3 regions of the Gordonia oleivorans genome follow, and region 3 is predicted to be linked to each of the others. Evidence: riboswitches for the same ligand, from Rfam matches in the RefSeq annotation. Region 3 holds a riboswitch; each other region holds the start of a gene.
The links. Region 3 has a riboswitch for S-adenosylmethionine ahead of ABLE92_RS03075 (LLM class flavin-dependent oxidoreductase). Riboswitches for the same ligand answer to the same signal wherever they lie in the genome.

Region 1 (3,270 bases), 480 kb from region 3:
CGGCGTGGTGTCGACGGTGGTCACCGGCGTCGCCGGTGAATCCGACGTCGATGTTTCCGGTACCTGCGTTCCGCCGCCGAGGCTTCCCGGAGTGCCATCGGTCTGCGCGTCGCCGCTGCCCTCGGCCTCTTCCTGCGTCTCCCCCGCCGACAGCGTGCTGACGCCGTACGACCTCGCGGACGCCGGCGACGAGGACAGCGCCGCAATCGTCTGCGATGCCGTCGTCTGGGATGCCGTCGTCTGGGATGCCGAGTCGGGGCCCCACGGCACCGTGGTGATGCCCTCGACGATCCGCTCGGCCCAGTACCGGACGAAGTTCACCGGCAGCAGCACGATGCTCGTCGCACTCGCCGCGAGCGCCACCACACCCTGCTTGAACAGTGCCGAATCCCACTGCAGCACACCGTTGAGGATGTCCTGGAAGTCGAACAGATTCGGGAGGTAGGCGCCGTAACCCAGCTCCGGCAGCGGTGGCAGCCAGTCCATCACCCAGCGGATCGGGACCTGGAAGTCGGACAGGGTGATGCCGATGATGTCCGGGAACCGGAACCGGTACGGCAGCAGATCGGGCACCGACCAGTCGAGGCCCAGCGCGTCGACGAGGTTCTGCACGATGATGGCCGACGACGACGGCGACGAGATGGTGCACGTCTGCACATTCTCGAGGGTGCCGGTCTGCGTGCACGTCATCTCACCGTCGACCGGCCCCAAATCCCAGATCACGTAGTCGCCGGGGTATTGATACATGTGATACGGGTACTGATTGTGTTTGACCCAGTACCCGAAGAAGTCGTCGACGACGCCGATCGGGTCGTGCAGCACATCCGGTAGGTCGCAGATCGGATCGCCCTCGATGCAGTAGGTGGTCACCGGCAGGCCGCCGTAATCGGTGCCGCTACGCGGACCCGACATGGTCAGGCCGGGGATGACCCCGACGAGGGCCGATTCGATGCCCTGCCCCCACAGGGTTCCCACCATCCGGGGATCGGAGTAGAGCTCACCGGTGACCCTGCTCGAATCGATGACGGTACCGTCCTCGAGCGGGCGGTTCTGACCGATGTCGGTGAGGACGTCGCCGGCGATACGCGCACCCTGGGAGTATCCGACGATGACGATCTTGCTGTCGGGACAGCTCTGCTGATACGTCGCGACGGCCTGCTCCAGGTTCGCCCTTCCCTCGGACTCGCTCGCGTTGTAGCCGACCGCTCCCAGCGGCCAGATGGTTGCCGAATACGGCACCGGGATGATGTCGTAAGCATCTTCGCCCGAGTAGGGACTGTTGGTAAGCTCCTGCCACTGCGGCCCGTGCCCGGTGTATCGCTGCTCGATCCCCACCAGGTAACTCGCGTCGGTGTTCCACGTTCCCCCGACGGTGAAGACCGCACCGGGCGCGCAATCGCTCTCCTGCGCGAGCGCCACCCCACGCCCCAGAAATGTCGCCGTCACCAGCGATGCCGCCACCGCGCCCACGCCGACCGTGAGAGCTGCGAGTCGAATGCGACGTCGGTCCCCGAACCCTGCCATAGCGTGCAGCGTAGGCCGATGTCCAGTAGTGGATATCGAAAACCGGCCTCACGATCCACAATTCCTCCGGCCGGAGGACACCACCGCGCTCTCGAGCGCACCGCGCGGTGCCGTTTCGGTGGCCACCACGCCCGCCACCGTTCCAACCATGGTGAGCAGGAGGGTTATCAGCCCGGCGTGGCCGTGCTATATCCTTGTCGCCAGGTCATGAGCATCAGCGACAAGCCCCGGCTTGCTGATCGGCAACCCTCCAACCGCGGTGGGGTGCTCCGGGTGATGACCGGGTTGTGGGACGACGCAGTGTGTCCCCGGCAAGCGCGGGTCCGAAGGTCGGACCCCATCAGGGTTCCAGTAACCCTGCCGACCGTAGAAAGTGATCTATTTCCATGTCTGACGCAGCCAACGACGGCACCGTGAATCCTGTGGACACCTGGAGCTTCGAGACCAAACAGATCCATGCGGGTCAGAGCGCCGACGCCGCCACCAACGCTCGCGCGCTGCCGATCTACCAGACCACGTCGTACACCTTCAACGACACCACCCACGCCGCCAACCTGTTCGGGCTGGCCGAGCCGGGCAACATCTACACCCGCATCATGAACCCGACCCAGGACGTCGTCGAGCAGCGCCTGGCCGCTCTCGAGGGCGGTGTCGCCGCACTTCTCGTCGCGTCGGGGCAGGCCGCCGAGACCTACGCCATCCTCAACATCGTCGAGAACGGCGGGCACGTGGTGTCGAGCCCGCGGCTCTACGGCGGCACCTTCAACCTCTTCCACTACACGCTGCCCAAGCTCGGCGTCGAGGTCTCCTTCGTCGAGGACCCGGAGGACCTCGAGTCGTGGCAGGCGGCCGTGCGCCCCAACACCCGGGCCTTCTACGGCGAGTCGGTCTCGAACCCGAACAACGAGATCCTGGACATCGCAGGCATTTCCGAGGTCGCGCACCGCAACGGTGTGCCGCTGATCGTCGACAACACTGTCGCCACCCCGTACCTGCTCAACCCGCTGGCGCACGGCGCCGACATCGTCGTGCACTCGGCGACGAAGTACATCGGTGGACACGGCACCGCGATCGGCGGCGTGATCATCGACGGCGGCACCTTCGACTGGCGGGTGCAGCGTGACGGGGTCGACCTGTTCCCGGGCTTCACCACCCCCGACCCGAGCTACCACGGCGCGGTGTTCGCCGATCTCGGCGCACCCGCCTACGCCCTCAAGGCCCGCGTGCAGTTGCTGCGTGACACCGGTGCGGCGATCTCGCCGTTCAACGCCTTCCTGCTCGCCCAGGGCCTGGAAACCCTGAGCCTGCGCATCGAACGGCACGTCGCCAACGCACAGCGCGTCGCCGAGTTCCTCAACGACCATCCGCAGGTCTCCTCGGTCGCCTACGCCGGCCTGTCGTCGTCGCCGTGGTACGCGCGCGGTCAGCAACTGGCACCCAAGGGCCAGGGCGCGATCATCGGCTTCGAGATCGTCGGCGGTGTCGACGCGGGTAAGCGTTTCGTGGAGGCCCTGACGCTGCACAGCCACGTCGCCAACATCGGTGATGTGCGTTCGCTGGTCATCCATCCCGCCTCGACCACCCACAGTCAGCTCACCCCCGAGGAGCAGCTGGCCGCGGGTGTGACCCCCGGTCTGGTCCGCCTGGCCGTCGGCATCGAGGGCATCGACGACATCCTGGCCGACCTCGCCCAGGGTTTCGCCGCCGCACAGTAATCCGGACTCGAGACAGGAGCACACACCCCGT
Region 2 (3,270 bases), on a different contig from region 3:
CCGACGTCACGTCGCTGACGCAGGATGACCCGCTCCGGCAGCTCCTTGAGACGCCCACCCCCGACGCGGCGCACGCCGATCAACTCTCCCCCGATGCTCACATGTCCGGCGTCGAGGCGGTCGAGATGATTGATCGTACGCAGCAAGGTGGACTTTCCCGACCCGGACGGGCCGAGGATCGCCGCGACCCGACCGGGTTCGACCGTGAGATCGATTCCCTTCAGAACATGGAGGTTTCCGTACCAGCGATGGGCGTTGCGCACCTCGACCCGAGCACCGGCGCCGGTGACGCCAGCCAGGTCCGCGGCGTCGATGCCGACTCCCGATGCCGCGTTCATGATGTCCACCTCGATTGCCGGCTGAGTGTCGCCGCGGTCATCCGCAGTCGCTGCAGCGGTGTCGGCGGTAGGGTCCGAACCGCACCACGCGCGAAGTATCGCTCGACATAGAACTGTGCGACCGACACGATGCTGGTCAGGACGATGTACCAGACTGTCGCGACGAGGAGCAGCGGCACCACGTCGCCGGAGTAAGTGGAACTCTGGGTGGAGACGACCCCGAACAGATCCAGCAGCGACACGTAATAGACCAGCGACGTCGCCTTGATCAGACCGATCAGGAGGTTCACATAGGACGGGACGATGGTGCGCAACGCCTGAGGAAGGGTGATGCGGAGAAAGTGATAGTGGCGCGGCAATCCCAGTGCCGCGGCAGCGTCGTGCTGGCCGGCGTCCACCGACAGCACTCCGCCCCGCACGATCTCGGCGGCGAAGGCCGATTCGTGCAGGCTGATCCCGACGATCGCGATGATCAGCGGAGTCGCCAGATCGGCCTCGGAGAAGTGAAAGAACCCGGGCCCGAACGGAATTCCCAGACTCAGCGACTCATACAGCGCACCGAAGTTGTACAAGATCAGCAGCAGCACGATCAGCGGAATGGATCGGAACACCCACACGTAGATCCAACTGACCGCTGCCAGAACGGGACTCCGCGACAGGCGCATGAGGGCCAGGACGATACCCCCGAGCAACCCGAGAACCGCACTGTAGGCCGCCACCTCGAGGGTTACCCAGAGTCCCTCGATCACGACCGGACGAAAGAACCAGTACGCGAAGCGATCCCACTGGAAGAACGGGTTGGTGATCAGCCCGTGGACGATCTGCGCGGCGATCACGGCGACCACTGCCGTGAGCATCCACCGCCCCGGATGACGCAGCGGTATCACCGGATCACGCGACGGCGGCGCGGGTACATCGACCGGCACGGTCGGGTGATCATCGCGGGCCTGCGGCGATTCCGTCAGCGCCACCGAGCCCGCATCGCGGCCCCGAGATGCCGTCATCTCCGGCCCGCCGAACCCTGTGGTCTCGTCGACAACGACGTCGAACGGCATGACACATCCAGCAACATCAATACAACCTCTTCCGGCCACACGGTGGCCATCGCGCTTATCGGTCCGATACCGATCCGGTTGTCACCTGGAGCACCCCACCGCGACGCGAGGGTTGCCGGCCAGCAAGCCAGGGCTTGACGCTGACGCTCATCACCGTGGTCAGAACGCTACTGCGCGAGGATGTTTCGATGTCGGGTTTGCACCCGCGAGAGTTTTTCTCTGTGCAGAGGTGAAGATCTCGTGCCGAACGAGCGGCCGATCAGACCCGCCGCTCGCCCGCGATCTCGGCGAGGAGACGCTGATGGATATGGGCCGACAGGAACGGCGAGACGTCACCGCCCAGTTTCGCGACCTCTTTCACCAACGAACTCGACACATGCGCGTAGCGCGGATCGGTCAGCAGAAAGATCGTCTCGACGTCGGCCAGGTCGCGGTTCATCTGGGCCATCGGCAGTTCGTAATCGAAGTCGACCGCCGACCGCAGACCCTTCACGATCGAATGGATCGAGTTCTCCCGCAGGTAGTCCACCAGCAAGCCGGTCCACCGGTCCACCCGCACATTGGGCAGATCGGCACAGTCCTCGGCGATGAGTTCGAGGCGCTCGTCGACGGTGAACAGTCCCCGTTTGTTCGGATTCACCACGACGGTGACGACGAGTTCGTCGAAACACCTCGCGGCGCGCTCCACCACATAACGGTGCCCACGTGTGAAGGGATCGAAGGAGCCGGGGATCACCGCACTGGTCATGACCGTTGAACCTACCCGTCCCCTGCGGCCCACCGTCGCATGCCCACGTCGACGGCGGTGTCCCCGTACATCTTCGTCAGGATCACCTCGAGGTCCTCCGGCCAGCTCACCGACGTCCGCCGGGCACGTTCGAGAATGATCAATGCATCGGCGGACACCCACCGCTCACCGAGTCGCGCGAGGTCGTCCTCGATCTCAGCCGGGTCGATGGCATACGGCGGGTCGCTGAAGACGAGATCGAACGGCTGTGAGGGCGAGCCGGCCAGGAAGGTCGACACCGACGAGGTGACGACCTGCGCATCGGGGGCGAGGCCCAGCGCCGCGACGTTCGCCGTGATGACACCGCTCGCCTTGCGGCGTGCATCGACGAAGGTCGCCGTCGCTGCACCCCTCGACAGGGCCTCGATGCCGAGGGCACCCGATCCGGCGTACAGATCGAGGACGTGGGCGCCGTCGAGGTCGATGCGGGCGGCGAGCATGCTGAACAGTGCTTCTCGCACCCGGTCCGAGGTCGGTCGGGTGCCGTCGTCGGGGACCTTGAGTCGGCGTCCACCGAACCGGCCGGCAATGATGCGGGTCACCCCGCCATTGTGCCCCAGGGCCGCGCCGACGAAGGGGAGCCCAGCGCGCCCGTGCGACCCCGCTCTGCCGCCCTGCAGATCCCCCGATGTGACTGGCCTCACATGTGCCCGCTGAACTGGGAATTGGTGGGTCATTCCGTGACCGATTTCCGTCGGTGGGTGAATCCGACGACACACATTGTTAACGTCGGATCCGTCATGAGCCCGTCCCACATAAGAACGGCCCCATCCAACACACTCACTCTCGACTACCGCATTCCGACGGTGACCGACGGAACCCGGCTCTGGGAGATCGCCCGCGATTCCCGCGTCCTCGACGTCAACTCGAGTTACGCCTACGTACTGTGGTGCTCCGATTTCGCAGAGACGTCCATCGTTGCCGAAGTCGACGGCCGCGCAGTCGGATTCGTCACCGGCTACCGCCGACCGTCGGACCCGTCGACCCTGATGGTGTGGCAGGTCGCCGTCGACGACGACCATCGCGGCCACGGCATCGCCGCCGCGATGCTGCATCGCCTCTTCGATCGCACCGCAGAACGTGGCATCGT
Region 3 (3,270 bases):
CCCGGAGGCGAGCGATCCGGTGCGCACCCCGGACTCCGCGATCACCGTGAAGTCGATGCCGTCGAGGTAGGCGTCACCGGCGTGACCGAAGACCGACGATCCCCAGCGGTATCCGGTGCGTTTGCGCAGTGACGCCGACTTGCCCTGCGCCCAGCCCGAATACACGAACGGTCCTGATCCGATGTTGGTGCCCTGGCACCTCTCCTCCGGCGTCGCGGCGACGGTGGCCTCGGCCTGAATCCCCAACTGTGGAGTCGAGGTGGCCTGCAGGAACTGCGCATTGGGGGCACCGAACGCCACCCGCGCGGTCAGCGGATCGACGACGGTGGTGCCGGTGTATCCGCCGAGGTAAGTCGCCGCCAACGGTGCCTTGGCCGCGCCGAGCGGCCCAACGATGGCGTCGAAGTTCTCCTTGACGGATTCGGCGGTGAGCGGCGTGCCGTCGCTGAAGGTGACACCGGGCTTGAGGTGGAAGGTGAAGGTCCGCGCATCCGGGCTCACCTCCCAGCTCTGGGCGAGCCAGGGCTTGAGTTTGCCATCACCCGGGTCCTGATCGGTGAGTGAATCGACGACCTGCCGGGTGACATAGATCGTCTGGTTGGTGCCGCTCTGGGCCGGGTCCGAGCATGTGGGGGCGTCGGAGAGTCCGTAGCGCAGGGTGCCTCCCAGCACCGGCGGTCCGGCGTCGTCGGAGCCCGAGGACCCAGAACCGCAGGCGGTGAGCACACCGGCCACGGCCACCACGGCGAGTGTGGAGACGGCCGATTTCGCGGTGACAGCAATGCGATTCATCAGATCAGCCCCCATGCCTTGGCGAGCAGCTCATGCGACCTCAGCCGGTCGGCATGGTCATGGGTGACCGAGGTGATGACGAGTTCGTCGGCGTCGGTGAGCCGCCCGAGTGCGGCGAGCCGCTGCACGACGGTGTCGGGTGATCCGACGAACTGGGTCTCGAGCCGATCGGCGACCAGTGCCAGCTGGTCGGCGGGCAGCGGCTGCGCCGTCGCCGGGTCGGGGTACTCGATGGCGCCGTGGCCGGTGCGGATGCTGTGCACCCACTGCCCGTAGCCGTTGGCCAGATGCTGCGCGGTGTCGTCGTCGTCGGCCACCACCACGTCGGCGGACACCACCACGTAGGGTTCGGCCAGCACCGACGACGGGCGGAACGCCTCCCGATAGGCCGCGACCGCCTCGAGGGTGGTGCCGGGGCTGACGTGGTAGTTGGCTGCGAACGGGAGTCCGCGGGCGCCGGCGACGTGAGCGCTCTGCCCCTTGCTGCTGCCGAAGATCCACACCTGCACGTCGGCCCCCTCGCCGGGAACCGCATGTAGCTCCTGACCCGACGGACTGGTGTAGGTGCCGTCGAGGAGCGACAGGATGTCGTCGACCTGCTCGTCGAAGTCCGGTGGCTGCGCACCCGGCTGCGTCAACACCTCGAAGCTGCGTGCGAGAGGCGAATGTGCCAGTAGCGCAGTCACATCGAGGGGTTCGGGGATCACCACCCCGTCGACGAGCCGACTCGGGGTCGGTGCGGAAATCGCGACCGGACCCGCGGGTGTTGCCGCCGCCTCGGCGCGTCGCTGTCCGGATCGGCCGAGCCCCAGGTCGATTCGGCCCGGATGGAACACGTCGAGCATCCCGAAGGACTCGGCCACCGATACCGCCGTCGTCTGCCCGACCTGCACCGCCGCCGATCCGACGCGGATCGATCGGGTCGCGGAGGCGATCTGACCGATGAGCAGCGCCGGCACCGAACTCGCGACGGCGGCGAAATGGTGTTCGGCCACCCAGTAGCGGCGATACCCCCACTGCTCGGCGTGCTGCGCGAGATCGATCGTATTGTGCAGCGCAGCAGCAGGATCGGAACCCTCGCTGATAGGTGCGAGGTCGAGCACCGACAGCGGGGCATGGTCACGAAACGTCACGGGGTGTCTCCCATCGATCCCGGCGTTAGCACCCTGGGGCGGGTTGCTGCGACGTCGACGAGCCGGGTCTCTCGGTCGCTCCAGATGGTCGATTCACCGTAGGCCCGTGATGCTGAGACAGGCAAAGAGAATGTCGGGACGGACGCCGTCCACGCCCGAATGCGGCGACGATTTTCTCGCGCCGAAGAATTTAAGTCGGCCTCGCCACCGGTTGCTCGATGGGCTATCGTCGGTTGTGCGACTGGCGCAGCCGGAGTCCACCGGCAAGGAGCACCGTTTCCCGACATCGTCCGCCTGGGTGTCGATTCCACACCAGAAGGAAACGTGCCATGACCCAGCGCGTACCGGTTCCCGGCGGCAGGACCCGCCGGCACCATGTCGTCATCGTCGGATCGGGGTTCGGCGGGCTGGCTGCCGCTCGTCGACTCGAGCATGCCGACGTCGACGTCACCCTGATCGCACGCACGACTCATCATCTGTTCCAGCCGTTGCTGTACCAGGTCGCCACCGGGGTGATCTCGCAGGGCCAGATCGCACCGCCGGTGCGGGTGATTCTTCGCGACCAACGGAATGTGACGGTGGCACTGGGCGATGTCGAGGCCATCGACCTGGAGAATCGTGCGGTGACCTCACGCATGCTCGAACGTGTCACCACCACTCGGTATGACAGTCTGATCATCGCCGCCGGTGCGGGCCAATCCTATTTCGGCAACGATCATTTCGCGGAGTTCGCGCCGGGCCTCAAGACCGTCGACGATGCACTCGAGTTGCGCGGCCGCATCCTCGGGGCGTTCGAGCAGGCCGAACTGTCCACCGACCCGATCGAGCGTGATCGCCTGCTGACGTTCGTGGTGATCGGAGCCGGGGCCACCGGCGTCGAGATGGCCGGTCAGATCGCGGAGATGGCCGGCACGACGCTGCGCGGCACCTTCCGGTCCATCGACTCGACGCAGGCACGGGTGATCCTGCTCGACGCCGCACCGGCGGTGTTGCCGCCGTTCGGTGAAAGGTTGGGCTCCCGAGCCGAGAAGCGTTTGCGCGCACTGGGAGTCGATGTGCAACTCGGTGCGATGGTCGTGGACATGGACTACGACGGACTCGTGGTGCGCCAGGCCGACGGTTCGACGCGTCGCATCGAAAGTCAGTGCAAGGTGTGGTCGGCGGGGGTCGCGGCCAGTCCGCTCGGCCGACAGCTCGCCGAGCAGTGCGGGGTGGAACTCGACCGCGCGGGTCGGGTACGGGTCGAACCCGACCTGACCATCCCCGGCCATGCCGAGGTGTTCGTGATCGGTGACATGATGGCCGTCGACGGAGTCCCCGGTCAGGCCCCGGCCGCCAATCAGTC

Region 1: another riboswitch for S-adenosylmethionine. It lies ahead of ABLE92_RS00900 (bifunctional o-acetylhomoserine/o-acetylserine sulfhydrylase); the one in region 3 lies ahead of ABLE92_RS03075 (LLM class flavin-dependent oxidoreductase).
Region 2: another riboswitch for S-adenosylmethionine. It lies ahead of ABLE92_RS04160 (amino acid ABC transporter permease); the one in region 3 lies ahead of ABLE92_RS03075 (LLM class flavin-dependent oxidoreductase).

The regions. Positions count from the first base shown of each region.
Region 1 is NZ_JBDZDI010000001.1:207,816-211,085, forward strand. Features, by position in the region: gene ABLE92_RS00895 (cutinase family protein) at 1-1,524, opposite strand, end outside; SAM riboswitch class IV at 1,728-1,848, shown strand; gene ABLE92_RS00900 (bifunctional o-acetylhomoserine/o-acetylserine sulfhydrylase) at 1,911-3,239, shown strand; gene metX (homoserine O-acetyltransferase MetX) at 3,269-3,270, shown strand, end outside.
Region 2 is NZ_JBDZDI010000002.1:149,873-153,142, reverse strand. Features, by position in the region: gene ABLE92_RS04165 (amino acid ABC transporter ATP-binding protein) at 1-338, opposite strand, end outside; gene ABLE92_RS04160 (amino acid ABC transporter permease) at 335-1,393, opposite strand; SAM riboswitch class IV at 1,440-1,548, opposite strand; gene coaD (pantetheine-phosphate adenylyltransferase) at 1,653-2,141, opposite strand; gene rsmD (16S rRNA (guanine(966)-N(2))-methyltransferase RsmD) at 2,153-2,722, opposite strand; gene ectA (diaminobutyrate acetyltransferase) at 2,921-3,270, shown strand, end outside.
Region 3 is NZ_JBDZDI010000001.1:683,524-686,793, forward strand. Features, by position in the region: gene ABLE92_RS03070 (ABC transporter substrate-binding protein) at 1-792, opposite strand, end outside; gene ABLE92_RS03075 (LLM class flavin-dependent oxidoreductase) at 792-1,925, opposite strand; SAM riboswitch class I at 1,933-2,016, opposite strand; ZMP/ZTP riboswitch at 2,153-2,232, shown strand; gene ABLE92_RS03080 (NAD(P)/FAD-dependent oxidoreductase) at 2,255-3,270, shown strand, end outside.